One region of the Herbaspirillum sp. CAH-3 genome, then DNA from elsewhere that is predicted to be linked to it. Evidence: predicted binding sites of a transcription regulator. Region 1 holds the regulator's gene; each other region holds the start of a gene.
The links. The regulator FliA, encoded in region 1, starts transcription of late flagellar genes. The targets are predictions, from matches to a motif close to CTAAAGTTTNNNNNNNNNNNGCCGNTA.

Region 1 (10,207 bases):
GCTGCGCATGACGCGCGAAGAGGTCAAGCAGGAACATAAGGAATCCGAAGGCGACCCGCACATCAAGGGCAAGATCCGTGCGATGCAGCGCGCCATGGCCCGCCGCCGCATGATGGCCGAAGTGCCGACCGCCGACGTGGTGGTGACCAACCCGACGCACTTTGCGGTCGCCCTGAAGTACACCGAAGGCAAGATGGGCGCGCCCAAGGTCGTGGCCAAGGGGGCCGACGACGTCGCCGCCAAGATCCGCGAGCTGGCGCGCGAGCACAAGGTGCCTTTGCTGGAAGCACCACCGCTGGCGCGTGCGCTGCACGCCCATACCGAGATCGGCGACGAAATTCCCGAGGCGCTCTACACGGCAGTGGCCGAAGTGCTGGCTTACGTGTTCCAGTTGCGCACCTTCGGCCAGTTTGGCGGCAACCGTCCGGTGGAACCCACCGAGCTGAACGTCCCCAAGGACCTCGACCCGGCCACCGCGCCCAAGAAGCCCCGCGGTCCCAAGAATAGAAACAGGCAGTAACGATGGCAACCAAACTCAATACCATGAAAATCCCGGCCTGGGTCCCGCTCAAGAGCGGCCGGGCGCTGGCGGCCCCGATCCTCATCGTCATGATGCTGGCGATGATGGTGCTGCCGCTGCCGGCTTTCATGCTGGATCTGCTGTTCAGCTTCAACATCTCGCTGTCGGTGATCGTGCTGATGACCGCGCTCTACACCGTCAAGCCGCTGGACTTCATCGCCTTCCCGGCGGTGCTGCTGGTCTCGACCATGCTGCGCCTGTCACTGAACGTGGCCTCCACCCGCGTAGTGCTGACCGAAGGTCACACCGGCCCGGATGCGGCCGGCAAGGTGATCGAGGCCTTTGGTCACTTCCTCATCGGCGGCAACTACACCGTCGGTATCGTGGTGTTCGTGATCCTGACCATCATCAACTTCATGGTGGTGACCAAAGGTGCCGGCCGTATCGCCGAAGTGGGCGCACGCTTCACCCTCGATGCGATGCCCGGCAAGCAGATGGCCATCGACGCCGACCTCAACGCCGGCCTCATCGGTGAACCCGAAGCCCGCGCCCGCCGCAAGGAAGTGGCGCAGGAGTCCGAGTTCTACGGCGCCATGGACGGTGCCTCCAAGTACGTGCGCGGCGATGCCGTGGCCGGCATCATCGTTACCGTCGTCAACATCGTCGGCGGCCTGGTGGTCGGCATGGTGCAGCACGACCTGGCCTTCGACGCCGCGCTGAAGAACTACACGCTGCTGGCCATCGGTGATGGCCTGGTCGCGCAGATTCCTTCGCTGATCATCTCCACGGCCGCCGGTGTGGTGGTCTCGCGCGTGGCCAACGACCAGGACGTGGGTGGGCAACTGATCAACCAGCTCTTCGCCAAGCCGGAAGTGCTCTACATTACCGCCGTCATCATCGGCGGCATGGGCCTGATTCCGGGCATGCCGCACATCGCCTTCCTGCTGCTGGCGGCCGCCATGGCTGGCGGCGCCTACGCCATCAGCAAGCGCGTGCAAACGGCCAAGGCCGAAGCCGCCGCGACGACCCCGCAGGCCGCTGCCGCAGCCGCTGCGCCCTCGGAAGCAGAAGAAGCGACCTGGAACGACGTCATGCCGGTCGATACCCTGGGCCTGGAAGTGGGCTACCGCCTCATCCCGCTGGTGGACAAGGGGCAGGGCGGCGAACTGCTCAAGCGCATCAAGGGCATCCGCAAGAAGTTCGCCCAGGAGGTCGGTTTCCTCTCGCCGCCGATTCACATCCGCGACAACCTGGAACTGAAGCCCTCGGCCTACCGCATCACCTTGAAGGGTGTGGAAGTGGGCAATGGCGAGGCGCATGCCGGCCAGTACCTGGCCATCAATCCGGGCATGGTGACCGGTCCGCTGCCGGGCATGATGACCTCCGATCCTGCCTTCGGCCTGCCGGCCGTGTGGATCGACAGCAGCCTGCGCGAACAGGCTTCCACCATGGGTTATACGGTGGTCGATGCCGGTACCGTGGTGGCGACTCACCTCAATCACCTCATCACCACCCACGCGGCCGAGCTGCTGGGACGCCAGGAAGTGCAAAGCCTGCTGGATCACCTGGCCAAGGAAGCCCCCAAGCTGGTGGAAGACCTGGTGCCCAAGATGCTGCCGCTGGGTACGCTGCAGAAGGTCTTGCAGAACCTCTTGCTGGAGGGCGTGCATATCCGCGATATGCGCACTATCATCGAAACATTGGCCGAACACGCTGCCCGCATCCAGGATCCGACCGACCTGACGGCGATTGTCCGCATCGCGCTGGGCCGTGCCATCGTGCAACAGATTTTCCCGGGCGAGAACGAGCTGGCCGTCATGGCGCTCGATTCCAAGCTCGAACGCCTGCTCATGCAGGCACTGCAGGCCAGCGGCGACACCGGCGGCATCGAGCCAGGCCTGGCCGATTCGCTGGTGCAGCAGACCGAAATGGCGGCGCAGCGCCAGGAACAGATGGGCCTGTCGCCCGTGCTGCTGGTCGGCGCACCGCTGCGGACCTTGCTGGCGCGCTTCCTGCGCCGCGCCATGCCGCAGTTGCGCGTGCTGTCGCACGCTGAAGTACCCGAGTCGAAAACGATTAAAGTTACCAGCCTAGTTGGAGGGCAAGCATGAACGTCAAGAAATTTATCGCCAATTCTTCTCGCGAGGCCTGGCGCCAGGTTCGCGAGGCGCTTGGCCCGGATGCCGTCATTCTCTCCAACCGCAATATTCCAGATGGGGTGGAGATCCTGGCCATGGCCAACGAGGACATGACCACCCTGGTGGCGCCGACCGGTGCGCGCGACCCCAACGGCCGTGTGCAGGCGGCTTCCTTGCAGCAGCAGTCCGGCGCGCCGGCTGCGCAGGCCAAGCGTCCGGCGCTGTTGTCCTCGCCGCTGGCCCAGCAGCCGGCCCGCGCGGTGCGTCCCGAGAACGCGCCCTTGCTGGACCAGCCGGCCCATGGCCGCGCACCGGTTCGTGCAGCCGAAGCCGCCCCGGCCAGCGATGCCCGTGTCTGGCGCAGCCGCCGCGCGGAACAGGATGCCGCCCGTGCCGCCTCGGCACAGCAGGCGCAGGAGTCGGGCGACCAGGAAATGCGTCCGCGTTCGGCCCTGCCTGAATTCGATGGCAAGGATTACGACGAAATCCTGTCGGAAGTCATGAGCGAGATCCGCTCCATGCGCGGCGTGCTGGAAACCCAGCTGGCCGAGATTTCCTGGGGTGGCACGCAAAAGCGCGATCCGCTCAAAGGCATCGTCCTGAAAGAAATGCTGGCGGCCGGTTTCTCGGCCAGCCTGTCGCGCCTGATTACCGAAAACCTGCCGGCCAACTCCAAGTCGCAGGACATCATGTTCTGGGTCAAGTCGGTGCTGGCACGCAACCTCAATACCCTGGCCAACGAAAACGAACTGCTGGAAAACGGCGGCGTCTTCGCCCTGGTCGGCCCCACCGGCGTGGGCAAGACCACCACCACTGCCAAGCTGGCAGCACGTTGCGTGATGCGCCACGGCTCCGGCAAGCTGGCCTTGATCACCACCGATGGCTACCGTATCGGCGGCTACGAACAACTGCGCATCTACGGCAAGATCCTGGGCGTGATGGTGCACTCGGTCAAGGATGAGACCGACCTGCGCATCGCCCTGGAGGAGTTGAAGGGCAAGCACACCGTGCTGATCGATACCGCCGGCGTGGGCCAGCGCGACCAGATGGTGGCCGAGCAGGACGCCATGCTGGCCGGTGCCGGCGTGGATATCAAGCGCCTGCTGTGCCTGAACGCCACCGCCACCGGCGGTACCTTGAACGAAGTGGTGCATGCTTATTCGAGTTCGGGCCTGGCCGGCTGCATCATCACCAAGCTGGACGAAGCCGCCACCATCGGCAACGTGCTGGACGTGGTGATCCGCCACAAGCTCAACCTGCATTACGTGGCCAACGGCCAGCGCGTGCCCGAAGACCTGCACGTGGCCAACAAGCTCTACCTGGCCGATCGTGCCTTCAAGCAGAAGCGCGAAACTGCCCCTTTCGAATTCCAGGAGGGTGAGTTGCCGGGCGTGATCGGACCTACTGCCATGTCCATGAATGACCGCGGACTGCGTGAGGTGAGCTTTGGCTAGTTACGATATCGACCAGGCAGCTGGCCTGCGCCGGATGCTGGAGCGCCCGGTGCCCAGGCTGTTCACCTTCTTCTCCGTGCTGGGAGAAGAGGAAAAGAGTGCGATGCTCATCAATCTGGCAGCGTCCTTGTCCCAGGCCAAGCACAGTGTGCTGGTGGTCGATGGCGACGTCGCCACGACCGGCTTGCTGACCCGTATCGGCTTGCGTCACGATGTGGCGACCCTGCAGGAAGTGGCGCGCATGGAGCGCCCCATGGTGGAAGCCACGCGGCGCTTGCCGGAAGGTTTTTCGATGGCGCGCATCGCTCGCCGCACTGTCCCGTCGGCGACCGATCCCCATGCAGGCCGTCTGGCCGAGATCTTCGACAGCCTCATCGAGCAGGCCGAGATCACCCTGGTCAATGGCGTGCTGGCGCGTGACCTGTCGCTGCCGGTGCCGACCATGGAAATGGGCGAGATCGTGATCCAGGTGTCGACCACGGCCTCGTCGATCAAATCCGCCTATGTGCTCCTGAAGAGCCTGAGCGACCGGATCGGCCGCCGTCCCTTCAGTCTCATCGTCAACGATGCCACCGAAGCCGAAGCCCGTACCGTCTACGCCAACATGGCCCAGGCGGCCAGCCGTTATCTGGCCGCCCAGTTGAATTTCATCGGCGCCATCCCGGCTGACGATCATATTCGCCGCGCTACCGGGCAGGGCCGGGCGGTGATGGACGTGTTTCCTTTCGCCGGTGCCGCGCTGGCATTCCAGCGCTTGTCCAAGCGCTTCACGGAAGGTCCGGATGCGGCGCGCAGCGCATACGGCATGGCCACCGACGGTGCCAGTCTGGGAGTGTGACGTGCATGTATAACGTCAAGGGAAAGAAGGGCAAGAACGACGTGCTGGAGCAGCATGCGCCGCTGGTCAAGAAACTGGCGCATCAGCTCAAGGCCAAGCTGCCCCCCAGCGTAGAGGTGGACGACCTGATCCAGGCCGGCATGATGGGGCTGCTCGACGCCGTCAACCGCTACGAAGAAACCCATGGCGCGCAGTTCGAGACCTATGCCGTGCAGCGTATCCGGGGCGCCATGCTGGACGAACTGCGCAGCAGCGACTGGCTGCCGCGCAGCATCCGCCAGAATGCCCGCAAGGTGGAAGAGGCCATGCAGAGCCTGCTGCAGCAGCTGGGCCGCCAGCCGCAGGAGGCGGAAGTAGCCCAGCACATGAAGATCAGCCTGACCGAATACCAGGCGTTGCTCGCCGATTGCGGCGGCCACCAGTTGATCTATTACGAGGATTTCCACGACGACGATGGCGGCCATGAGCACTTCCTGGACCGCTACCAGGCCGGCCAGGGCGAGGATGATCCGCTGCAGAGCCTGATCGAAGGCGGTTTCCGGGAAGCGGTGGTGGATTCGATCAAGGCCTTGCCCGAGCGCGAGCAGCTGCTCATGGCCCTGTACTACGAGCAGGAAATGAACCTGAAGGAAATCGGTGCCGTCATGGGCGTGTCCGAATCCCGGGTGTGCCAGCTGCACAGCCAGGCGATCTCGCGCATGCGCTCTTATCTGCGCGAACATTCATGGAGCGGGGTGGCCTGACGATGCTTGCGCGCAGGGCGCATTTTCGGACCCAGCAACGACAAAGCCCGGCAATGCCGGGCTTTTTGTTGTTCGGATGCAACTCAGCAGGCGTGCAGGGAAACCTTACACCACGCCCAGACGCCGGCCGGAGGATTTGATGCTGTTCTGGCCATCCGGGCCGTAGAAATTGCCGGTGCCGGTCTTGCCTTGCAGGATGGTCAGGGCACTCTGGTTGATGGAGAGTTTCTTGCCGATCAACAGGCCGTTGACGCGGTTCAGTTCCTTGGCATCCTGCGCCAGCTCGAAGAGGCCTGCCCAGATATCGCGGTCGGCCTCGCTGGCGTGTTCATTCATCCACTTTTGCATGCCGGCTTCATCTTCGCTGTAACCCAGCTTGCCCAGCAGCGCGTGGCGGTTGCCGGCCAGGGTAGACATCTCGGCCACGATATTGGCTTTTTCGGAAATGATGTCGGTCAGGCCTTCAGCCGTGGCCTCGGTCAGCAAGGCTTGCTCCTGGTTCAGCTTGTCGACCAGGCGCGAAAGGGCGGCGTGTTCCAGGGAGAGATGGCTGGCCGGATTCATGCGGAAGATCCTCGGTGCAGGCGAACGGCGATCAGGCCGGGCGGGCGCTGATGAGATTCTTGACGGTATCGATCAGGCCATCGGCGATCTTGTCCGGATCGATCTGGAAGGTGCCATTGGCAATGGCAGCCTTGATCTCGGCCACTTTCTTGCTGTTGAAGGCGCTGCTGTCGCCATTGACCTTGGTTTCCAGCGCTTGATAGGTGCTGGACAAGCGCACGCTGTCGGAAGTGGCAGCCTTGGCAGCCGCACTGTCGCCCGCGGCGGGGCCGGTGGCGGCGTTGTTGCGGGTCTGCGTTTGCGTCTGCTCGGTGTTGAGGGCAGCGGATTTGAGGGCGTCGTTAACGTTCACGGCAGTATTCCTTGTAGGGTGGGGGCGCTTCGCACCCGCCTGTCGTATGGATTATCGACCAGTTCTGGGCAAACTTTAACATTCCCGCACTTCAAATGCGCCGATTTCGGGAGATTTCTTCACATTCCCCTCCGGGCGAGCCGCTGCGTTCCGCCTCCAGCGCGCACCGTGGGAAATTGCTTCATATCAATAGAGAAAGCGCGATAGCCAGGCGGTACCCGCTTCAATAATTGATTTCCAGGATGCCACCCGCCTTGGCGATGCCGCTGACGACCTGGCCGGCCGCCGTCCGGGCCTGGGCCATCTGGCCTTCATTGGCATTGGTCAGGGCGCGCGCCTCGGTGGAAATCTGGAAGCCGGGGCCGATCGACACCACCCGCACCGCCTGGCCTTGCTGCACCACGCGCTGGTTGCGGATGGCGTCCAGGCGCAGCGGCGTGCCGGCGCGCAGGGACATGTTGGCTACGCGCCCGACCACCTGGGATTCCTCGGTGATGACCCCGCTGGGCAGGGCCGACATGTCACCGCGAATACGCGTGATGTCGCTGGCGCTGATGGTTTGCCCCTGGGCCAGCGGGACGGCCGCGACCAGGTAATCCGAGATCACCTGAACGTTGGCGCGCAGATAGATGGTCCAGGGGGAGGGCGCGACGCACTTGATGCCGACCGTGGTGCGGCCGAACAGGCGGCCGCCATTGGGCATGAAGGCTTGCGGTTCCAGGCAGGCGGCCAGGGTCAGGCGCGAATCCACCGGATCGACGGTGACCGTGACGCTGCCCGGCAGGCCGGAAGTCTGGCCTTTGAGGAATTGCTCCGCCACTTGTTGCAAGGCTGGCAAGTCCTGCTTTTGCGGCGTGTTGGGGTCGTTCTGGGAGAAGGCGGGCGCAACCACGCCCAAGCCCGCTCCCAGCAAGGCGAGGGCGGCGAAGGTGCGGCGCAGGGCGCGGAAAACGTGTTTCATTTTGTGCAACTTGCCCGTGATGGGCATAGGCGAATCTTGGCAGCCATGGTACGTCGCGCGCGCGAGGTCAAAAGCGCAAACAGGGGAGGCTTTTCTCTCTTTATCGCCCCTTAGAGTTAGTGGTGCGAACGTATGATCAAGCCTACGTAATTCCATCATCGGCGCAGTCCGCGAGCGGCCACGGCAACGGCAGGCGAGAGCGGCGCAGCGACGGTACTTCCGGAGGACCTGATGGTCTCTAAGCTCGACGATTATTTCCGTTTCAACGAGATGGCGCTGAACCTGCGGGCCCAGCGCCAGCAGGTGCTGGCGTCCAACATCGCCAACGCGGACACGCCCAACTACAAGGCGCGTGACGTCAACTTTGCCGATGCGCTCAAGAATGCGCTGGACAACAAGTCCAACACGATCCCGCCGCTGCAGCTGGAGCGTACCGCTGCCACGCACGTGGCCGGCACCGCGCCCGACTCTGGGCCGGGCAGCATTGGCGGCACGGCCCTGCAGTACCGCACGCCGGCCCAGGGCAGCGTGGACGGCAATACCGTCGATCTGGATGTGGAGCGCAATGAATTCGTCGACAACGGCATCCGTTATGAAGCCGGCGTCACCGCCGTGAACGGCCAGATCAAGGCCATGTTGAACGCCATCCAACCGGGTTGATAAACCATGTCTCTTTCCAACATCTTCAACGTGGCGGGCTCGGCCATGAGCGCGCAGTCCCAGCGCCTCAATGCCACGGCCAGCAACATCGCCAACGCCGACAGCGCGACCAGTCCCAACGGCACGCCCTACCGGGCCAAGCAGGTGGTGTTCGAAGCCATCCCGGTGGGCAGCGTCAAGGATAGCGGTGTGAAGGTGGCGGCCGTGGTCGAGGACCAGGCCCCGCCCAAGCTGGTCTATGACCCCAAGCATCCGATGGCCGACGGCAATGGCTACGTGGCCATGCCCAACGTCAATCCGGTCGAGGAAATGGTCAACATGATCTCGGCCTCGCGCTCTTACCAGACCAACGTGGAAACGATGAACACGGCCAAGGCCATGCTCGTCAAGACCCTTACCATCGGCCAATAAGCGGCCAGTCAACAGGACCTGAACCATGGCAATCGTCTCCAATGACCTGCTCAGTGCAATGAATGGTACGAGCAGCAGCTCGTCCACCAGCAATTCTTCCAGCCTCGACAACAACAGCCCGGACGCGATCCAGAACCGCTTCCTGACCTTGTTGATCGCGCAGATGAAGAACCAGGATCCGAGCAACCCGATGGACAACTCGCAGCTGACCACGCAGATGGCCCAGCTCTCGACCGTCTCGGGCATCTCCCAGCTGAACAATTCCTTGTCCACGCTGATGAGCAACCTCAATTCCTCGCAGGCGCTGTCCACGGCCAACATGATCGGCCACAGCGTACTGGCCCCGGGCAACAGCATCCAGCTTACCAGCGATACGACCAAAGACGCCGACGGCAAGGAAACCACCAGCCAGAAGGCGGTGTTCGGCGTGAACCTGTCCGGAACGGCCTCCTCGGTGGTGGTTACCATCAAGGATTCCACCGGCGCCGTGGTCCACACCACCGACCTGGGTACCCAGGCGGCCGGCGTGGTGCCGGTGATCTGGGATGGCTCCAACGATACCGGCGGCAAGGTGGCCGACGGCAACTACACCTTCACGGTCAGTGCCTCCAACAATGGCACTGCGGTGTCCGCGTCGACCTTGTCGTTCGGTACCGTTTCCAGCGTCTCGACTGCGTCGGACGGCGTCAAGCTCAACGTCACCAATGTCGGCACCATCAAGCCGACCGACGTGGTGCAAATTCTTTAATCGTCATTACCGACAACATTCGGAACAAGGGGATATCTCATGAGTTTTCAGCAAGGTCTGAGCGGACTGAACGGCGCAGCCAAGAGCCTGGACGTCATCGGTAATAACGTGTCCAACGCCAGCACGGTGGGTTTCAAGCAGTCGCAGACGCAGTTTGCCGACATGTATGCCAACTCCATGAACCGCTCCGGCAATTCGCCGGTGGGCATCGGCGTGACCGTGGCCAACGTGGCGCAACAGTTCACCCAGGGCAACATCACTTCTTCGGCCAACCCGCTGGATATCGCCATCAATGGTGACGGTTTCTTCCAGGTGGCGGCTTCGCTGGACAACAAGTCGCCGATGTACGGCCGCAATGGCCAGTTCCAGCTGGACAAGAACGGCTACATCGTCAACCCCAGCATGAACGGTGCCTACCTGATGGGCTGGGCGGCGGGCGCATCGGGTGGTGATCCGACTGCATTGCAGATCGATACCTCGGCCATCCCGGCGACCCCGACCACGACCATCACCACCAAGGTCAACCTGGATTCCCGCGTGACCGCGATTCCTGCGACGACCGTGTTCAACGCCAACGATCCGACCACCTACAACAATTCGACCGGCGTCACCATCTATGACAGCCTGGGCAATCCGTACAGCGTGCAGACTTATTACTCGAAGGCTGCACCGACCGGAACGCCGCCGACGACGACCTGGACCGTCTATGCCAAGGTCGACAGCACCACGCTGACCAGCGGTACGCCTGCAGCTCCCTTGGCCGTGGGCACCATGACCTTCGATGCCACCGGTGCGCTGACCTCGACCACCGGCCTGAC
Region 2 (10,207 bases), on a different contig from region 1:
TCGCCAGCTGCTGCGTCAGATAGCTCTGCCGCGACTGCATCGTCGCCAGCGTGATGTTGAGCCGGTTGAACTGGTTGGTGTAGTTGTCCTTCAGGTTTTGCAGCCGAGCATTGGCCGCCGTCTGCTGGTCGGTCACGATCTTGAGGCTGTCCTGCAGGCCCTTGGTCTTGCTGGCCAGCGTGCCGCTGTCACTGAGGATGCCATCGAGCACCTTCTGCAGCTTGGGCACCACGCCCGAGGTACCGGTGAAGAGCTTGCTGACCGCGTCGAAATCCTTGTTGCCGGCCGTGGTCAGCTTGGCGGCGTCCAGCGCCAGCGTGCCATCCTTCTGGAAGGCAATGCCGACCTGCGAGAGATTCATGCCGCCATCATCCCCCAGCGCCCCCAGCATGGTGCTGCGGATCTGCGTCATCATGTTCAGCACCGAGGACTCGGCGGCCAGCGGGGAGCCGGTACTGGCCTGGCCCTTGGTGGTGGACGGGGTCTGCTTGGTCAGGTTGGTGATGGCCTTGGCCAGGTTGTTGTAGGCGGTGACGAACGTGTTGGCCGCCGTCGAGAGCCCGCTGGTGTCATTGGCAATGGAGAGCGTGAAATTGTCGGCCGAGGTGGTGACCTTGGCCAGGTTCAGGGTCACGCCCGAGATCGCGTTGCTGACCTTGTTGCTGGTGCTGGTCACGGCCACGCCATCGATGGTCAGCTTGGCATCCTGTGCCTTGGCCAGTTGCCCCATGCTGCTGCCGGAGAGGTCCGCATAGTCATTGCTGCCGACCAGTTTGATGGCGTCCGTGCCGGTGGGGGTGAGCACCAGGTGGTCCTTGCTGCCGTCATTGCTGATGCTGGCGGTCACGCCCGTATTGGCGTCGTTGATGGCCTTCATCACGTCGTTCAAGCCAATGGCGCCACTGCCGTCCAGGTCGGTCGGGGTGATCGTGAAGGACTTGTTGCCCACCTGCAGCGCCAGGCTGCCGCTGGCGTAGGTCTGGTTGGTCGCCACGCCGGTGGTGGTGACGGTGCCGCTGGGGTCGAAGTTGAACACGGAGAAATTGCCCGTGCCACTCACCCGCAGGTTGTTGGCCGCACCGCTGTCCTTGGCGGTCAGGACCAGGTGGTCATTGGTGCCGTCGCTGACGATGGCCGCATTGACGCCCGCGTCGCTGGCATTGATGGCGTCACGCACGCCGGCCAGGGTGTTGGTCTTGGGCTGGATCAGCGTGGTCGAACCGTTGCCGGTCTTGATGGCCAGCACGCCATTGTCGAACGTGGTGCCCGGTGCGATGCCGGCCGAGCTGACCTTGACCGCCTGCGCCAGCTGGCTCACGCCGATGCTGTACTTGCCGGCCGCCGCCTTGGTGGCATCGCGCGGGGCCTGGATCTGGGTCACCGAGCCGGCCACGGTGGGGTCATAGCTCAGCCCCGAGAGCGAATTGTTGGCCGTGACCTTGATGGTGTTGGCGGTGCCGCCGGTATTGGATTCCATCACCAGGTGGTCGCCGCTGCCATCGGTGACGATGGAAGCCGTCACGCCCGCCTTGGAAGCATTGATGGCGTCGCGCACGCCAGCCAGGGTGGCGTTGGCCTGCAGCGTGATGAAGGTGGGCGGATTGGTGCCGACCTTGATGGCAATCGAGTCGCCGGCATTGAAAGTGGTGCCGCTGGCGTAGCCGCCGGATTTGAGCTTCTGTGCCAGGACCTTGGTCGAATCGTCACTGTTGGCATCGGCCGTGAACGGATCGGTGGTCAGGTTGGTGCCGGTACCGGCATTGGCCACCGTGGTCTTCTGGGCGCTGAAGCTGGCCGCCGTCATGGTCTTGAGCGCGCTCTGGTAGCTCGACAGCGCATTTTTCAGCGAACCATAGGCGGAAATGAGCGTATTGAACCCGCTCTCCTTGGTCTTCAGCGGTGTGAGCTTGGACTTGCTTTCGACTGCAATGAGCTGGTTGACCAACGTCGATACGTCTAACGGACCGGCCGATGTCGAGATCGTCCCCGTGGAAGTTGCCATCTTGACCCCTGGATGATGATGATTTTCTTATCTTTCGGGAAACTGACGCAATGTCAGTGACCCGTGAAGGTTAACGGCAGGTCTTTACAAAAGTAAAGGGCAGTTTGCTGACAAGAAATGGCGTTTTCAGGGGATTTTTGTGGAGATTCGATGGAGAAGCCGCAATCCGGGCTTGCCACGATGCTGAAATGTAAAGATTCGGCCGGACCCGTGCAGCCCGGAAAGCCCAGTTGGCACTGCCTGCGGGGCGATATGAAGGATATTTCAGGAAAGCAGGACGGCAGCCCTGCCCGGCGGGCAGGGGCGCGGGCCGTCTCAGGTCTGGATGAACTTTTCCAGCGGATAGTGATGCTTGATGAAGGGCGACTTGATGACGATGTAGCTGAAATACTTCTCGATGCGCAGGTTCTGTTCCAGCAGCGACTCGATCACGCTCTGGTAATGCACCACGCTGCGGGTCATGAACTTGAGCAGGTAGTCATAGCCACCGCTGACCAGGTGGCATTCGATGATCTCATCGACATTGCGGATGGTGGCCTCGAACTTGGCGAAGTCTTCGCGGCGATGGTCCGAGAGCGTCACTTCGGTAAACACGATCTGGACATCGGCCAGCTTCTCCAGCCGGATATAGGCGCCATAGCCGCTGATGTAGCCGGCCTTTTCCAGGCGCTTGACGCGGATCAGGCAGGGGCTGGGGGAGAGGCCGACGGCGTCGGCCAGGATCACATTGGTAATGCGGCTATTCTGCTGCAGGTGACACAAAATCCTCAGATCGATCCGGTCCAGTTTCAACGCGCCGTTAGTCATCATGTTGCCTCGGGTTATTCGACTCAGCCCGCCGACGCTCCTGGCATGGCGTGCACAGGGAGAGCCGGCGGGATGTAGCAGGGCATTTTAACCCCTCCTGCCGTGATTTCCCCATCGGGCAGGGGGCATTGCTCGCGATGGTGTGCTCAGCGCAAGGCCGCGCGCACCTCGGGTTGGGCCAGCACCTCGTCCAGGATGGCCCGCAGGCGCGCAAACATCAGCGCGAAATCCTCTTGCGTGTAGCACAGCGCAGGCGCAAAGCCGAGGATGTTGTCGCCGAACGCGCGGAACACCAGGCCGTGGCGATAGGCCACCTGGAAGATGCGGTCATGCAGTTTCAGCTCGGGCGCAAAGCGGGCCTTGGTCTGCTTGTCGGCCACCAGTTCCAGCGCACCCAGCAGGCCACGGCTGCGGGCATCGCCCACCAGCGGATGGTCGAGCAGGGCGCGCAGGCCGCCGGCGAAGACCGGTTCCAAGCGCCGGCCGTTTTCCAGCAGGCCACCTTCTTCATACAGCCGCAGGACCTCCAGCGCCACCGCCGCGCTGACCGGATGGGCCGAGTAGGTCTGGCCATGGCCGACCACGGTGCTCATCGGCGCGCCATCGGCAATGCCGTTGTAGACGCGGTCCGACATCATCACCGCGCCCATAGGCGCATAGCCGGCGGTCAAGCCCTTGGCCATGGTCATCAGGTCGGGCTGCACGTCTTCGTCCAGGCAGGCGAACATCGGGCCGGTGCGGCCGAAACCAGTGATGACCTCATCCACCACGAACAGGATGTCAAGCTGGTTGCAGGCCAGCTGCATGCCTTTCAACCAGCCCTTGGGCGGCACCACCACGCCCCCGGAACCCTGGATCGGTTCGCAGAAGAAGGCGGCGACATTGTCCGCGCCCAGTTCGTCGACCTTGTCGCGCAGCGATTGCACCGAGGCCGCAATGATGGCTTCATCGCCCTGCAGCTCGCTGCGGTAGGGATAAGGCGAGGGCAGGTAATGCTGGGTCGGCAGCGGCAGGTTGAAGTGGTAATGGAAATTGGGCAGTGCGGTCAGGCCCGCGCCCACCGAGGACGAACCGTGATAACCACGTTGCAGCGAGATGAAATGCTTCTTGGCCGGCTTGCCGATGGAGTTGTGATAGTGCGTGATGTAGCGAATGGCGGCATCCACCGCATCGGAGCCGCCCAGCGTGAAATACACGTGTTTCAGCGACGCCGGGCTGATGTCCACCAGCTTCTTGGCCAGCAGGATGGCCGGTTCCGAAGCGAAGTGGAAATAGCCGGTGGCGTACGGCAGGCGCTGCATCTGCTCGGTGGCCGCACGGATCACGCTCTCCTGGCCATAGCCGGTATTGACGCACCACAGTCCCGAGAAAGCATCCAGCAACTGCTTGTCCTGGTGATCGGTCAGGTAGGCGCCCTGGCCGGACTTGAGGATGATGGGGCCCAGCTCTTCATGCTCGCGGAAGCTGGCAACAGGGTGGATCAGGTGGCTGCGGTCAAGCGCGGCCAGGGCGGAAGTTTGCATAGAGAGGGACTCGCTGAAGATGCGTTGAACAAGGCCGTGCAGGCAAACGGCACAACCGGCATGTGTTCTATCCTATGCCCCTGGCCTCGCAGCCGATGCGCAAGATGCGGGCCTGAAAAAGCATCTTCATGGGTTTTGCGCGCTGCTGCGGCATTTTCTGCGGCAGCAGCGCGAGCACCTCAGCCCAGCGCCTGGTTGACGATGGAGAACAGCTGCATGCCCGCATCGCGCGCCGGTGCTTCACCCTTGCACATGCGCGTGACGTGGTCCACGCAGGTCAGGCCCAGCTTGTCGAACCAGGCCGGCAAGCCGCTCGATTCGAATACGTCGATGCGGATGAACGAATCCGAATAGGTATTGATCCAGTGCGCGATCAATCCCTTGGCACGTTCCGCGTCCGGCGCCACCACCGGCCCGATCACGCGCCCATGGCCGAAGCGGCGCACCAGCGCAAAGCCCAGCATCTCGCCATCGCGGTCCAGTGCCACGCCTTCGGATATCTCCAGCAATGCCAGCAGCAGCTTGCTGCGATCCATGCCGGTGGCTTGGGCATCCAGTTCCAGCAGGCGATGCACGTCATTCTTGCCCATCGGCCGCACGCGCTCGCCCGGTGGCAGCGAGACCAGCACCGGTTGCGCCGAGGACCCCTGGAACTGGTGCAGCACATCCTGCTGCACGAAACCCAGTTGCTTGTAGAGCGGCATGCCGGCAGCCGTGGCATTGACGATGAGGCTGCGGCCATTGACCTGGCTGGCGGCGTGCTGCATGAGCCGCCGTCCCAGGCCGCGCCGCTGCAATTCGGCTTGCACCAGCAACATGCCAATGACCGCGTGGTGCTCGCCATAGGTGGTGCAGACCACGCTGCCCACCGTGCGCAGCGGGGCATCCGATGCCGTGTTTTCCAGCAGGTAGCCTTGCCCCATCTGCAGCAGGAAATTCCAGTCTTCCAGCCGGTGCGGCCACTTGAAGCGCAGCGACAGCCGGTGGCAGTGGCCCAGGTCATCCGTTGCAATCGGCCGCAAGAGCAAGTCGGGCAAGGGCTCGCGGGCGGTCTCGGGCTGGTGGTTGGACAGCGCGGGCATGGGGGCTCCTGTTGGTTTCAGTGAGAGGGACAGCAAGGCCGGGGATGGCTCAGAGCTGGCCCTGGCAAACGTATTTGGTGTGCAGGTAGTCATCCAGGCCATGCACCGAGCCTTCGCGGCCATAACCGGATTCCTTGACGCCGCCGAAGGGCGCGGCTTCAGCGGCCAGCGCACCCTCATTGACGCCCACGATACCGCTCTCCAGCGCGTCGGTGACGCGATGGATGCGGCGCACATCGGTCGAATAGAAATACGCAGCCAGGCCAAAGGGCGTGGCATTGGCAGCGGCAATCACTTCCTCTTCCGTCGCGAAGCGGGTAATGGGTGCCACCGGTCCGAAGGTCTCTTCGCAGCTGCACTGCATCTCGCCGGTGACGTTGGCCAGTACCGTCGGGGCATAGTAATTGTCGCTCTCGAAGCCCGGACCCTGCAGGCGCTTGCCGCCGGTGATCACGCGCGCACCACGCCCGATGGCATCGCGCACGTGCTGGTCGATCTTGGCGATGGCGCGGGCGTTGATCATGGGGCCGATCTGCGAAGCCGGATCAGTAGCCGGGCCGACCTTCAGTGCCGCCACGCGCGCACCGAGCTTGGCCACGAAGTTCTCATAGACCTTCTCCTGCACGTAGATGCGGTTGGGGCTCACGCAGGTCTGGCCGCCATTGCGGAACTTGGCGGCCATCACGCCATCGATGGCGGCGTCCACATCGGCATCGTCAAAGACGATGAAGGGCGCATTGCCACCCAGTTCCAGCGAAAGCTTCTTCAAGGTATCGGCCGAATGGCGCGCCAGGTGCTTGCCCACGGCGGTCGATCCGGTGAAGCTGATCTTGCGCACGCGTCCGTCGGCCAGCCACACGTCGACCACTTCCGGGGTGCGTTCGCGCGAGGCGGTCACGATGTTGATGACGCCAGCCGGCACGCCTGCTTCCAGCGCCAGGCGGATCAGCGCCAGCGAAGTCAGCGGCGTATCCTCGGCCGGCTTGCACACCACGGTGCAGCCGGCGGCCAGGGCCGGCGCGATCTTGCGGGCAATCATCGCGGCCGGGAAATTCCACGGCGTGATGGCCGCCACTACCCCCACCGGTTCCTTCAAGGCCATCATGCGGCGGCCGGTGACCGGTGCCGGGATGATGTCGCCGTTGGCGCGCGTGGCTTCTTCGCCGAACCATTCCACGTAGCTGGCGGCATAGGCCACTTCACCCTTGGCCTCGGCCAGGGGCTTGCCCTGTTCGCGCGAGATCAGGCGGCCCAGGTCTTCCTGGTGCGCCAGCAGCAGGTCGTTCCAGCGCTTGATGATGGCGGCGCGCTGCTTGGCCGGCGTGGCACGCCAGGCCGGGAAGGCGGCCACCGCCGCATCGACGGCGGCGCGGGCATCGGCAGCACTGCCGTCAGGGACGGTGGCGAACACCTGGCCGGTGGCCGGGTCGGTCACCTCCAGCACACGGCCGTCGGCCGCAGCGCGCCACTCGGCGCCGATCAGTTGGGTGCCGGGCATCAGGTCCTGGCGTTGCAGAGTCAGAGTCAGAGAGGTCATGGTGAGCATTCAGCAAAAGTTAATGCAACTATCAACGAGCATTCAGTAAAAGTTAATGCAGCCAGCGGCGCGCCATCACGCCATCAAGCCAGTTTGTCCTTGAGCTGGTAATACAGGCCGATCACCGGCAGGAACCATGGCGGCCCGAAGTGACCGGGGATGGCCGGCCATTCGCGTTCGCGCCAGGGGTTGGCCAACTCGTCACCGGCCATGACCTGTGCCATGCACTGTCCCATGTGCACCGACATCTGAGTGCCGTGGCCGCTATAGCCCATGGAGTAATACAGCCCGTCGCGTTGGCCGGCCTGCGGCAGACGGTCGCGGGTCATGTCGACCAGGCCGCCCCAGCAGTAATCCAGGCGTACCTGGCCCAGCTGCGGGAAGGTCTCGTGCAGGCTCTGGCGCAGGATCTCGCCGCTGGCCGCATCGGACTGCGGGCTGGAAATCGCGAAGCGCGCCCGTCCGCCAAAGACCAGGCGGGTATCGGGCGTCATGCGGAAATAGTGGTGGATGTTGGCCACCGTCGTGTAAGTGCGCTGCTTGGCCAGCATGGTAGCGGCGCGCTCGGCCCCCAGCGGTTCGGTCACCACGATGAAGCTGCCGATGGGCACGATGCGCCGGCGCAGCCAGCCGAAGCTGCCATAGGCACCGTGGCGGCTGGCGCCGGTGGCCAGCAGCACCTGCTTGGCCGTGATGGTGCCGCGCGCGGTGTGGACGCGATGCGCGTGGGTGTTGCCGATGCGTTCCAGGCGTCGCACTTCGGTGCCGGTATGGATGGCCGCGCCGTGGCGTTCGGCCGCCGTGGCCAGGCCCCAGGCGAAGCGGCCCATGTGCATCTGGCCGCTGCGCTTGTAGAGCAGGCCGCCGTGGAAGCGCTCGCTTTGCACCTCGGCGCGCACGCGTGCGGCATCCAGGATCTCCACGTCGCTGTCCACGCCATCGGCGATGAGGCGGTCGGCGCTGCGTTGCAGGGCATCCATCTGATAGGGTTTGGTAGCCATCTTGAGCTTGCCGTGGCGCAGGAAATCGCAGGCGATCTGTTCCTGCTCCACCAGTCGCGCCACCGTGTCGACCGCGTCGTCATAGGCGTGATACCAGGCGCGGGCACGCTCCACGCCGACCTTGGCGGCGACCTCGGCATAGTCCACGGCCAGGCCGTTGTTGACGTGGCCGCCATTGCGGCCCGAGGCTTCAGCGGCCACATGCGGGCCGGCTTCCAGCACCACCACCGAGGCCCCGCGCTTGGCCAACGCCAGTGCCGCCGACAAGCCGGTAAAGCCGCCGCCGACGATGGCCACGTCGACCTGCGTGGGCAGCTCGCGCGTGGGGGAGATGAACAGCGGGGCAGAATCGGTCCAGTAGGATTCCAGCTTCATGGTCGGGGCTTCAGGCAGGTGAATGGGGAAAGGTGGGCTTGCAGACGCACTGCGCCATGTCATCAAGGATAGAACGCACAGGCCAGCGCCGTGACGCGAACTGCCCTGCGCCAGCGGCATGGCATGCCGTTGTGGCGTCGGTGTTCGGCATTTTGTTTGCCATGCGGCATCTCCGGATGAAGTGGCGGGGCGGCATCAATAACCGCGCTGGCGATCGATCAGGCCCAGCAGCGGCAGCCCCTCGCGATGGCGGCGCAGGTTCTCCAGCACCGCCTCGACCGCGCCATCGGGCTGGGTCATGCTGGCGATATGGGGCGTGAGCACGATGTCGGGATGGGTCCAGAAGGGATGGCCCTGCGGCAAGGGTTCGGTCTCGCACACGTCCAGTACGGCGGCGCTCAACTGGCCGTCATTCAAGGCGGCCAGCAGGTCGTCTTCGACCAGGTGGCCCCCGCGCCCGACGTTGACCAGTGCCGCACCGCGCGGCAATTGCGCAAACAGCTCGCCATTGAGCAGGCCGCGTGTATCGTCGGTCAGCGGCACCAGGCACACCAGCACATCGGTGCGCGCCAGGAAGTCGCGCAGGCCATCGCTGCCGCTGTAGCAATCGATACCTTCCATCTGGTGGGCCGAACGGCTCCATCCGGCGCAGGGGAAACCCAGTCCGTGCAACTGCTGCAGCACGGCGCGCCCCAGCATGCCCAGGCCCAGCACGCCTACGCGGCAGGCCGAGGCCGGGCGCACGCGATGGGCGCGCCATACCTGGTCACGCTGCTGGCGCGCGTAAATGCGGCTGTCGCGATGCAGGCCCAGCACGGCGTGCGTCACGTACTGCACCATGCCGGCGGCAATGCCGGGCTCGGTCATGCGCACCACCGGCAGGTCCGGGGGCAGGGTGGACATGTCGAACTGGTCGATGCCGGCGCCGACCGAGAACAGGATTTCCAGGTTGGGGAAGCGTTGCGCGATATCGTCCGGCGGCGTCCAGGCGGCCAGGTAGCGCACGCTGGCGCCATCGCCTTCATGCGGCCAGATGTGGAAGGGCAGCTCGGGGGCCTTCTCGGCAAACAGTTGCGCCCATTCGGCGCCACGGACCGGATCGGCCTTGTAGAGAAAAGTCATGGTGGTGTTACGCCGGTCGTTCAGCCCAGCGCCTGGTTGATCATGGAATAGGTGCGCCACGCCGTGGCGGGTGCGGGCGGGGTGCCACGGCACATGCTGACCACGTTGTCCACGCAGGTCAGGCCGATCTCCTCCAGCCAGGGTTTGAGGCCGGTGCGGCCCGGCACGTCGATGCGCAGGTAAGCGCCCGGATAGGCGTTGATCCAGTAAGCGATGAGCTTCTTGGCATCCTCCACATGGCTGGCGATGACCGGGCCGATCACGCGTCCGCGCCCGAATTCGCGCAGGTAGGCCACGCCCTTGACCTGGCCGCCCTGTTCCAGCACGGCCACTTGGGAGCTGTCCAGCAGCGGCACCAGCAGGGCACTGCGGTCCATGCCGCTGGCCTGGCGGTCCAGCGCCAGCAGGAAGGGCAATTCGTCCTTGTGCAGCGCACGGATGCGCTCGCCTGCGGCCAGCACCGGGGTGGCATGCGCGGTGGTGCTCTGGTGCTGGCTCAGCGTGTCGGTGACCACGAAGCCCAGCTTTTCATAGAGCGGACGTCCGGCCTCGGTGGCATTGAGGATGACGTTGCGCGTGCCTGCATCCTGCAGCAGGCGCTGCATCATGGCGCGCCCCAGGCCACGGCCCTGCAGGGCATCGGCGATGATGACCAGGCCCAGCGAGGCATAGTCCTCGCCCAGCGGGCAGAGCATGCCGCTGCCGGCCACGCTGCGCGTGCCATCGGGCTGTTCCAGTTCCACCGCCCAGCTGCTGCT
Region 3 (10,207 bases), on a different contig from region 1:
GCAGACGCTGTCACCCCAGGCCAAACAAACTGCCACCCTGCGCACCCGGATCACCGCACTGGAAAAGCAGCTCAAGGACCACCAGCAACTGGGCCTGCGACGCCAGCAGGCGGCGCGGTTGCTGCGGGCCGCAGCCCAGGCGGCGCAGGCCAGCCGCAGCCAGGTCCGCTTGCAACGCATCCTGCTGCAAAGCGATCGCGGCGAATTGCGGGGACAAGCACCCAGCGCCCAGGAGGTCCGCGACTTCGCCGCCGCCCTCGTCGCGAGCGGCCTGGAAGGCACAGCCCTGCATGACCTGCACGCCGAAGAGGGAGGCTATGCCTTCATCCTCGCGATTCCCTTGGCCGCCCCCTTGCCCGCCTCGCAGGAAGCCGCACCGTGAGCCCGGCCCGCCAATGGCGCACGCATCCGGCCCACTGGCCCCTGTTGGCGCGCCTGTCACTGGCGCTGCTGGTCACGCTCCTGTGCGCCGGCAGCGGCCTGCTGCTGGCCGTGAGCGAACTGGAGGATCAACGGCAGGCCGCACGCCAGCGCCAGCAGGACCTGCGTGTGCAATACCAGGCGGCATTGACGCAACGCTCGCAACAGCCCGCCCTGCAATCCCGTGAAACAGCGCTGGCGATGCAACTGGCGGCCCAGCAGGCGCAACTATGGCCGACCGAGCAGTCGCAGCCCGAACTGCTGCAAGCCAAGCTGGCCCGGCGCGCCAGCGAGTGTGGATTGACCCTGGAATCCTTCAAGCCCGGCAGCGGCAAGCTGACTGCGGCCATCGTGCTGCGTGGCAGCCATGCCGGCCTGATGCGTTTCGTGGAACTGGTCAGCAGCCTGCCGCTGCCGGTGCTCTTCGAGCGGCTCGATATCAGCGTGGCCGAAGCAGGCGGACAGGCCGTGCTGCAGATGAATGCCACCGTGAGCGCTCCAGTGGCCGCCACGCTCGCTGCAGGGGAGAAAAAGGAGTTCGTCCCATGAATCTGTCCTGGCTGGCATTGCTGCCGCTGCTGCTGGCGCTCGCGGGCTACGGCACCCTGCGCGCCGTCGACCATCCCGATGAAGTGACGGCCACCCGCGCCTGGATGGAGCAGGCGGGGCGATCCTCTGCAGCCGCTCGAACGGGTGCAGCGCCCGGCCCTGCCGATGCCGCCGCCGATGAAACGCCAGACGGCGACAACGCCGACTTGCCCGATCCCTTCCAGCTCAGGGAGGCCGCCACGGCAGAGCCTTCACGACAGGCAGGCTCCCGCGCTCGTGAACGTGAACGTGAGCACGAGGGCGATGAGGTCGAAGGCCGTCCTGCGCAGACTGCCGCCCCCGCCGTGGCAGTCTTGTCGCCCGCGCCCGGCCTGCGCTTGCTGGGCACCCTGCGCCGCGACGAGCACTGGATCGCCATCATCGACGTGGAGGGCAGCACCCGGCAGCTGCAGAGCGGGGATGCGCTGCCCGGCAGCCTGGGACGCGTTCTGGCGGTGCGCGAGGAGGCTATCGACATCGGCCGGGAAGACGGGCAGCGCCAGACCATTTCCCTGGCCAGCCTGCCGGCGACCCGCCCCTTGGCCGTCACTGCCCCGCCCCTGCCCTCGGCGCGCTCGACCGCCAGGAACGCCAGGACCGCCCGTCGCCGCCTGATCCGCCCCGGAGTAACGCCATGAAGATGATCCTGCTCCTGCTCACGCTGCTGGTGAGCCACCCTGCGTTGGCCGAAAACCGCCTGTTGGCCATCCACCTGCATCCCCGCACCGACGGTGCCACGCTGGAACTGCGGCTGGAAGCGCCAATGGATGCGGCCCAGGTGCAAACCTTCCAGCTGGTGGATCCCCCCCAGCTGATCCTGGACCTGCCCATGACTGCGGCATCGGAGGCGGTCTCGCGCAGCCTGGCCGGCAGCGGGCTGGTCAAGCGCATCCAGCTTGCGGCCGATGACGAGCGGCTGCGGCTGCAGGTGGCACTCAAGCAGGCCGCCATCCATGCGCTGCGCGCCGAGGAAGACCGCCTGCTGGTGGAACTGGTCCTGCAACCGGCGCCCGACCCGGCGGCCTTGCAAGGCATCAGCCTGCAACGAGGGGCACTGGGCGAGGCGCGCCTGTCCGTGGAACTGGGCAGCAGCGAACAGACCGTGCAGGTACGCCAGCTGGGCGGCCGCCTCATCGCCGACATCGCCGGCGCCACCGTACCACTGCCCCTGCGGCGGCAGGTGCAGACCGGCCAGCTGGGCACGCCGGTCACGCAGTACAGTGCACTTCCCCACCAGGAGGGCGCACGCCTGGTGCTGGAAATGCAGGGCCAGTGGCGCTACCACGCCTACCAGAGCCGGCGCCGACTGGTGATCGATGTGCTGCCGGTCAGCTCCGGCGGCGGCACCGGGGCGGGCTTGCAGGAGGGCAAGACTTATGGAGGCCATCGGCTTTCCCTGAACTTCCAGAACATCGAGGTGCGCACCGCCCTGCAAGTGCTGGCCGAACACAGCGGCGTCAACATCGTGGCCAGCGATACGGTCACCGGCCAGTTGAGCCTGCGCCTGAAGGACCTGCCCTGGGACCAGGTGCTGGACCTGATCCTGCAGGCCAGGGGCCTGGAAATGCGCCGCCATGGCGAGGTCCTGTGGATCGCGCCGCGCGACGAGATGCTGGCGCGCGAGCGCCTGGAACTGGAGCAGAAGGCCATGATCGCCGACCTCGAACCCCTGCATGCCGAGAGCTTCCAGCTCAATTACCAGCGCGCCGACACCCTGCGCAAGGCGCTGGGCATCGGCGAGGACGGCAGCACCCAGGCCAACCGCCGCAATGCCCTGCTCTCGCGCCGGGGCAGCGCCATGATCGACAGCCACACCAACCAGTTGCTGGTCACCGACACGCTGGCCGTGCTGGCCAATGTGCGCAAGCTGATCGAACGCATCGATGTGGCCTCGCGCCAGGTCTTGATCGAAGCCCGCATCGTCGAGGCCGATGACAGCTTTTCACGCAATCTCGGCGTCAAGCTCGGCCTGGCCGCCACCACGCGCGGCACGGCCATCGGCAACGGCTATGCCGCCATCGGCGAGCAAAGCGGCCAGACCCCAGCCACGCCCGACCTCTATTTGCGCGAACCGGCCCTCAACCTGCGTAGCGAAAGCCTCGGCGGCGCCGCGCCCGGCAGCTTCGCCTTCACCCTCTTCAACGCGGCGGCCCAGCGCTTCCTCAACATCGAATTGTCGGCACTGGAAGCCGACGGGCGCGGCAAAATCGTCTCCAGCCCGCGCCTGATCACGGCCGACCAGCAGGTCGCGCTGATCGAGCAGGGGGAAGAAATTCCCTACCAGCAAGCCGCCGGCAACGGCAGTACCGCCACCGCCTTCAAGAAAGCCAACCTGAAGCTGGAAGTCACGCCCCAGATCACCCCTGACGGCAACGTGATCCTGGAGGTGGACGTCAACAAGGACAGCCGGGGCAGCGTCACGCCGGGCGGGCTGGCCATCAATACCAAGCACATCAAGACCAAGGTCCAGGTCGAGGATGGCGGCACGGTGGTCATCGGCGGCATCTACACCCAGACCGACAATGACCATGAGACGCGGGTACCGCTGCTGGGCGACATCCCGGTGCTGGGGGCGCTGTTTCGCAGCCAGAGCAAGGTGCGGGACAAGACCGAACTGCTGATCTTCCTGACCCCGCGCATCGTCGCCGCGCCGCGCCCGTATTGAGCCGCGGGGCCCCGGCTACGGGAATTTTCCCCGGTGGCGGGGCAAAGAACGGTAAAATCGCTGTTCCAGGCCCGTGGCGCCGGGCGCAAGCCCGCCAGCAGCGGGCAACACAGCCGTCCACCGGGCGGCAGGCGACCGTGCCGGCAGACGTGCGGCGCCATGACATTGGCCAGTAGCGCAAAGCGCAGAATTCTTAGATATGACGGGAAGCATCTTCCTTGTCGGCCTGATGGGAGCCGGCAAGACCACCATAGGCCGGGCCCTGGCCAAAAAGCTGAACAAGCGTTTCGTCGATTCGGACCACGAGATCGAAGCGCGGACCGGCGCCACCATCCCGGTCATCTTCGAGATCGAGGGCGAGGAGAACTTCCGTCGCCGCGAAGCCGAAGTCATCCGCGAGCTGGCGGCCCAGCCCGACATCGTGCTGGCCACCGGCGGCGGCGCCGTCCTGCGTGCCGAGAATCGCGAGAATCTCAAAAAGGGCGGCACTGTCGTCTACTTGCGCGCCAGCATCAACCAGATCCTGCAGCGCACCGGGCGCGACAAGAACCGCCCGCTGCTGCAGACCGCCGACCCGCGCCGCAAGCTCGAAGAGCTTTCGCGCCAGCGTGATCCGCTTTATCGCGAAGTCGCCGATTTCGTGGTCGAGACCAACCGGCCCAATGTGCAATTCCTGGTGCAGACCATCATCAGCCACCTGGAACTCTCACCCAAGGAAGGGGCCTGGCAGCCCGAGCCGGAACCTGACGAAACCGTCGTATTCGAGACCAGCAGCGCCGTCCTGACCCAGGGCGCCGATGGCAGCACCACGCTTTCCCGCAGTCATTCCACCCAGATCTTCCATGGCGCCGCCAGCGCCGAACCGACACTTCGCAGCATGAACCCGAACACCGCTCCCGCCGCTACCACAATCGCCTCCCTCACCCTCAACGTCGACCTGGGCGAACGCAGCTATCCCATCCACATCGGCCGCGGCCTGCTGGATGACGCCACCCTGCTGCCGCAATACGTCAAGGGCAAGCGGGTGGCCATCGTCACCAACGACAAGGTCGGTCCACTCTACCTGGACAAGGTGGCCCAAGCGCTGCGCGCGGCCGGCAAGCAGGTCACCGAGATCGTGCTGCCCGATGGCGAGGAAGAGAAGAACTGGGCCAGCCTGATGAAGATCTTCGATCGCCTGCTGGCCGACAAGTGCGACCGCAAGACCACCCTCATCGCCCTGGGTGGCGGCGTGATCGGCGACCTGACCGGCTTCGCGGCGGCCTCCTACATGCGCGGCGTACCCTTTGTGCAAGTGCCCACGACCTTGTTGTCGCAGGTGGATTCCTCGGTCGGCGGCAAGACCGGCATCAACCATCCGCTGGGCAAGAACATGATCGGCGCCTTCTACCAGCCGCAGGCCGTCATCGCCGATACCGCCACCCTGCACACCCTGCCCCCGCGCGAACTGGCAGCCGGCATTGCCGAAGTCATCAAGCATGGCGCCATCATCGATGCGCCCTTCTTCGACTGGATCGAAACCAATATGGCGCGCCTGGTCTCCAAGGATGACGCCGCCCTGGCCTATGCGATCCAGCGCTCCTGCGAGATCAAGGCCGAGGTGGTGCGCCAGGACGAACGCGAAGGCGGCCTGCGCGCCATCCTCAACTTCGGCCATACCTTCGGCCATGCCATCGAGAATGGCCTGGGCTACGGCCAGTGGCTGCATGGCGAGGCGGTCGGTTGCGGCATGGTGATGGCGGCCGACCTGTCACAGCGCCTGGGCTACATCGATGCCGCCACGCGCGACCGCATCCGCGCCGTGACCGCCGCTGCCGGCCTGCCGACGGTAGCCCCGAACCTGGGCACCGAACGCTGGCTGGACCTGATGGAAGTGGACAAGAAGAACGAAGGCGGTGCGATCAAGTTCATCCTGATCAAGCCGCTGGGCAGCCCCCTGATTACCAACGCGCCGCAGGAGCTGCTCTTGCAAACCCTGGCGGCCTGCACCGGAGAATGACATGCACACTGAAGCGCCCGACCATCTCGCCCCCTATGCCGCCCACTCGGCAAGTTCGCGAGGCCGGCGCTTCAGTGAAACGCCACCCGGCTCGCGCAGCCAATTCCAGCGCGACCGTGACCGCATCGTCCACTCCACCGCCTTTCGCCGGCTCGAATACAAGACGCAGGTTTTCGTCAATCATGAAGGCGACCTGTTCCGCACCCGCCTGACCCACAGCATCGAAGTCGCACAGATCGCCCGCTCGTGCGCGCGCAACCTGCAACTGAACGAAGACCTGGTGGAAGCCATCTCGCTGGCCCACGACCTCGGCCACACGCCCTTCGGCCATGCCGGACAGGATGAGCTGAACCACTGCATGAAGCATCACGGCGGCTTCGAGCACAACCTGCAGAGCCTGCGCGTGGTCGACGAGCTGGAGCAGCACTACGCTGCCTTCGACGGCCTGAACCTCACCTTCGAGACACGCGAAGGCATCCTCAAGCACTGCTCCCTGCACAATGCCCGCCAGCTGGGCGAGATCGGCGTGCGCTTCCTGGAAAAGAAGCAGCCTTCGCTGGAAGCGCAACTGGCCAACCTGGCCGACGAGATCGCCTACAACAACCACGACATCGACGATGGCCTGCGCTCCGGACTACTGACCATGGAGCTGATGAGCGAAGTCGATTTCTTCGCACGCCACCTGCGCGAAGTCGAACAGGCCTATCCCGGCATCACTGGCCGCCGCGTCATCCATGAGACCGTGCGCCGGATGATCAATGCGCTCATCGTCGACCTGAACCAGACCTCGCGCAGCCGCATCGCCGAGATCGCCCCGCGCGACATCGAGGATGTGCGCAATGCACCGCAGCTCATCGCCTTCTCCGACGCCATGGCGGCCGAAGCGGCCGAGCTGAAGAAATTCCTGCGCGAGAAGCTCTACCGCCATTACCAGGTCAACCGCATGACGGCCAAGGCGCGACGCATCATCGCCGAGATGTTCCAGGCTTTCATCGGCCAACCCAGCCTGCTGCCGCCGGACTATCAGGTCAAGGGCATCACCGACGAAACACAGCGCCTCGACAAGCAGGCGCGCAAGGTTGCTGATTACATCGCCGGCATGACGGATCGCTATGCCATTCGCGAGCATCGGCGATTGTTCGTGATGGAGTGATGGAGTGATGGAGTGATGGAGTGATGGAGTAATGAGGCAGGTCGTGCGGGTGCAAGACCCGCACTGAACGCGGCGTGTCGAGACGCTGCGTTTTCAAGGAGCTCATCCTTGCACGCTCATTGTCGCGCTGCCAGTGCGATTTCATTACCCCGCTGCAATTGAAATCCAGCTGCCAGCGCCTTGCGCACATTTCGTTACATTTTTTCTTGATCGCCTGCCCCCTGGCAGGCCCTTCGGCGGTACGCACGGTATCGCCGCAAACCCGCTTCCAGCAAGGATTTCCGAAAGATTGCGCGGGTGCAATGCAGGCCTGTCAACGAAGCACCCCAGAAACTGACAGGTGTAAATTCCTGTCAATATCAAGTCCGCGTCGAACGGGCCGTTATGCAGCAATGGAGTGAGTGCGCATGGTGCGCATTTCCGCTTCCCTGGATCCGTCTCCCCCTTGATGCCCGGATCCCCTTTCTTTTTCAGGAGACCGTCATGGCTATCGGCAATACCAACGGCGTGGACACCAAGTCCCTGCTGCCCGTTACTCCCTCTTCCACTTCGTCGACCTCGGCAGCAGCATCCGGGAACGACAAACTGCCCGCCACCGCAAGCGAGTCCGGCAGCGGCGACAAGATCACCCAGGCCAAACAAGCCAACCTGCTCACCGTGAGCGGTGCCAAGGCGCAGTTCAACCTGTCCATCGTGCAATCCTCGCTGGAGGTGTCGCTGCAGACGCAGAACGATCCGCTGTCGCTGGTCTACAAGACCGCCATCGAAAACATCAACGACATCCTGCGTCCGCAGCTCGGCGACAACGCCATCCAGACCGCATCGACCCAGGACAATTCGCCCGAGGCGACGGCCGGCCGCATTGTCTCCTTCATCACCAACATGTTCGATCTCTACAAGAAGAACAATCCGGACAAGGACGACGCCGGCAACATCGACGATTACATGAACCTCATCTTCAAGGGCGTCGACCAGGGCTTCAAGGAAGCACGCGGCATCCTGGAAAGTCTCAACGTGCTGCAGGGCGATATTGCCAGCAACATCGACAAGACCTATGACCTGGTACAGAAGGCGCTGGGCGACTTCATCAACAAGGTCAAGGGTGGCAAGCAGGAAGGCGAGGATGGAGCGGGCAGCGAAGGCAATACGGATGGCCAGGGCGGTACGCTGGTGACCAGCGAGACGACGGTCAGCATTTCGGTGTCGGTGAGCCAGACGCGGATCAGTACCAGCGCGTAATCGCCCCCTTCAAGGCAGGCTTATCTTCAAAAAACCAATAAGACTAATAGAACCAATAAAACTAATAAAAAAGAGGCTGGCTCCATAGGGAGCCGGCCTCTTTTTACTTATTTTTCGTGACATCGTAAGGCGCCAGGAAGACGGCCCTCGACATCACAAACAATCATCACCCACGCAACTTCGCAAACGCCGCCGCCATCGCATTGTTGGCCGGTGCCTGCTCACGGCCGCGCTGGTTCTGGTGTTGCGACAGGCGGCGCGAATCGGTGCGGTCACCGCGCTGTTCGTTGCGCGCGCCCGGGGCTGGCGCGGTGTCGTTCAGGCGCATGGTCAGGGCGATGCGCTTGCGCTTCTCGTCCACTTCCAGCACCTTGACCTTGACCACCTGGCCCGCCTTGACCACGGTGTGCGGATCCTTCACGTAGCTGTTGGACAGCGCCGAGATGTGGACCAGGCCATCCTGGTGCACGCCGATGTCGACGAAGGCACCGAAGGCCGCCACGTTGGTGACCACGCCTTCCAGGATCATGTCCACGCGCAGGTCCTTGATCTCTTCCACGCCTTCCTTGAAGGTCGCCGTGGTGAACTCCGGACGCGGGTCGCGGCCCGGCTTGTCGAGCTCCTTCAGGATGTCGGTGACGGTGGGCACACCGAACTTCTCATCGGCATACTTGGCCGGCGACAGGCCCTTCAACAGCGAGGTCTGGCCCAACACGCTCTTCACATCCTTCTTGATGTCGGCCAGGATCTTTTCCACCAGCGGATAGGATTCCGGGTGCACCGCCGAGGCATCCAGCGGGTTCTCGCCATTCATCACGCGCAGGAAGCCGGCGGCTTGTTCGAAGGTCTTGTCGCCCAGGCGCGGCACCTCGCGCAGCGCGGCGCGGGAATTGAACATACCCTTCATATCCCGATAGGACACGATGCTCTGCGCCACGCTGGCGTTGAGCCCGGAGACGCGCGCCAGCAGCGGTGCGGAAGCGGTGTTCACATCGACGCCCACCGCGTTCACGCAGTCCTCAACCACGGCATCCAGCGAGCGCGCCAATTGCGACTGGCTCACGTCGTGCTGGTATTGGCCCACGCCGATGGACTTGGGATCGATCTTGACCAGCTCGGCCAGCGGATCCTGCAGGCGGCGCGCAATCGAGACCGCACCACGCAGCGACACGTCCAGGTCAGGCAATTCCTTGGAGGCGAATTCGGAGGCCGAATACACCGATGCGCCCGCTTCGGACACCACGATCTTGGTGAGCTTGAGTTCCGGACGCAGTTTGATGAGGTCCTGGGCCAGCTTGTCGGTTTCACGCGAGGCGGTACCGTTGCCGATCGAGATCAGCGAGACATTGTGCTTCTCGGCCAGTTGCGACAGGGTATGCAGCGAACCATTCCAATCGTTGCGCGGCTGGTGCGGATAGATGGTATCGGTGGCCACGACCTTGCCGGTGGCGTCGACGATGGCGACCTTCACGCCGGTACGCAGGCCCGGGTCCAGGCCCATGGTGGCACGCGGGCCGGCCGGTGCGGCCAGCAGCAGGTCCTTCAGGTTGCGGGCGAAGACGTTGATGGCTTCGGCCTCGGCCTTCTCGCGCAGGTTGGTCATCAGCTCGGTTTCGAGGTGCATGAAGACTTTCACGCGCCAGGCCCAGCGCACCGTGTCGGAGAGCCACTTGTCGGCCGGACGGCCCTTGTTGGACACACCGAAACGTGAAGCAATGCGACCTTCGCAGGGATTGTGCGGGGCATCCCACTTCGGCTTCTCTTCCTCGGTATCCAGGCGCAGGATGACGTTCAACATCTCTTCGCGGCGGCCACGGAACAGCGCCAGCGCACGGTGCGAGGGGATGGTGGAATAGGTCTCGGAGTAATCGAAATAGTCGGCGAATTTTTCACCGGCATCCTGCTTGCCCTCGATCACCTTGGATTCGACCACGCCGTGCTCGGTGAGGTATTCGCGCAGGCTTTGCAGCAGCTCGGCATCTTCCGAGAAACGCTCCATGAGGATCTGGCGCGCGCCATCCAGGGCGGCCTTGGTATCGGGCACGCCGGGGTTGTCGCCGTTGTCGGTGGTGAAGGCGGGCTTGATGAACTTGGCCGCTTCTTCTTCCGGGTTCAGGGCCGGGTCATTCAGGAGCGCATCGGC

Region 2: a site for FliA is predicted at 2,074-2,100, ahead of fliD (flagellar filament capping protein FliD). Genes of this name have one in related genera too.
Region 3: a site for FliA is predicted at 7,184-7,210, ahead of FYB76_RS24805 (DUF5610 domain-containing protein). Genes of this name have one in related genera too.

Annotation. Positions count from the first base shown of each region.
Region 1 is NZ_VSWE01000001.1:515,340-525,546, forward strand. It holds gene flhB (flagellar biosynthesis protein FlhB) at 1-520, shown strand, start outside; gene flhA (flagellar biosynthesis protein FlhA) at 523-2,631, shown strand; gene flhF (flagellar biosynthesis protein FlhF) at 2,628-4,112, shown strand; gene FYB76_RS02595 (antiactivator of flagellar biosynthesis FleN protein) at 4,147-4,950, shown strand; gene FYB76_RS02600 (RNA polymerase sigma factor FliA) at 4,956-5,693, shown strand; gene FYB76_RS02605 (flagella synthesis protein FlgN) at 5,799-6,257, opposite strand; gene flgM (flagellar biosynthesis anti-sigma factor FlgM) at 6,289-6,609, opposite strand; gene flgA (flagellar basal body P-ring formation chaperone FlgA) at 6,833-7,570, opposite strand; gene flgB (flagellar basal body rod protein FlgB) at 7,802-8,230, shown strand; gene flgC (flagellar basal body rod protein FlgC) at 8,237-8,641, shown strand; gene FYB76_RS02630 (flagellar hook assembly protein FlgD) at 8,667-9,389, shown strand; gene flgE (flagellar hook protein FlgE) at 9,429-10,207, shown strand, end outside.
Region 2 is NZ_VSWE01000008.1:91,691-101,897, reverse strand. It holds gene fliD (flagellar filament capping protein FliD) at 1-2,002, opposite strand, end outside; gene FYB76_RS11855 (Lrp/AsnC family transcriptional regulator) at 2,318-2,812, opposite strand; gene FYB76_RS11850 (aspartate aminotransferase family protein) at 2,956-4,332, opposite strand; gene FYB76_RS11845 (GNAT family N-acetyltransferase) at 4,512-5,414, opposite strand; gene FYB76_RS11840 (NAD-dependent succinate-semialdehyde dehydrogenase) at 5,464-6,960, opposite strand; gene FYB76_RS11835 (FAD-binding oxidoreductase) at 7,035-8,327, opposite strand; gene FYB76_RS11830 (glyoxylate/hydroxypyruvate reductase A) at 8,523-9,449, opposite strand; gene FYB76_RS11825 (GNAT family N-acetyltransferase) at 9,470-10,207, opposite strand, start outside.
Region 3 is NZ_VSWE01000026.1:10,214-20,420, reverse strand. It holds gene FYB76_RS24835 (pilus assembly protein) at 1-382, shown strand, start outside; gene pilO (type 4a pilus biogenesis protein PilO) at 379-969, shown strand; gene FYB76_RS24825 (hypothetical protein) at 966-1,646, shown strand; gene pilQ (type IV pilus secretin PilQ) at 1,643-3,673, shown strand; gene aroKB (bifunctional shikimate kinase/3-dehydroquinate synthase AroKB) at 3,873-5,672, shown strand; gene FYB76_RS24810 (deoxyguanosinetriphosphate triphosphohydrolase) at 5,674-6,825, shown strand; gene FYB76_RS24805 (DUF5610 domain-containing protein) at 7,309-8,064, shown strand; gene FYB76_RS24800 (Tex family protein) at 8,231-10,207, opposite strand, start outside.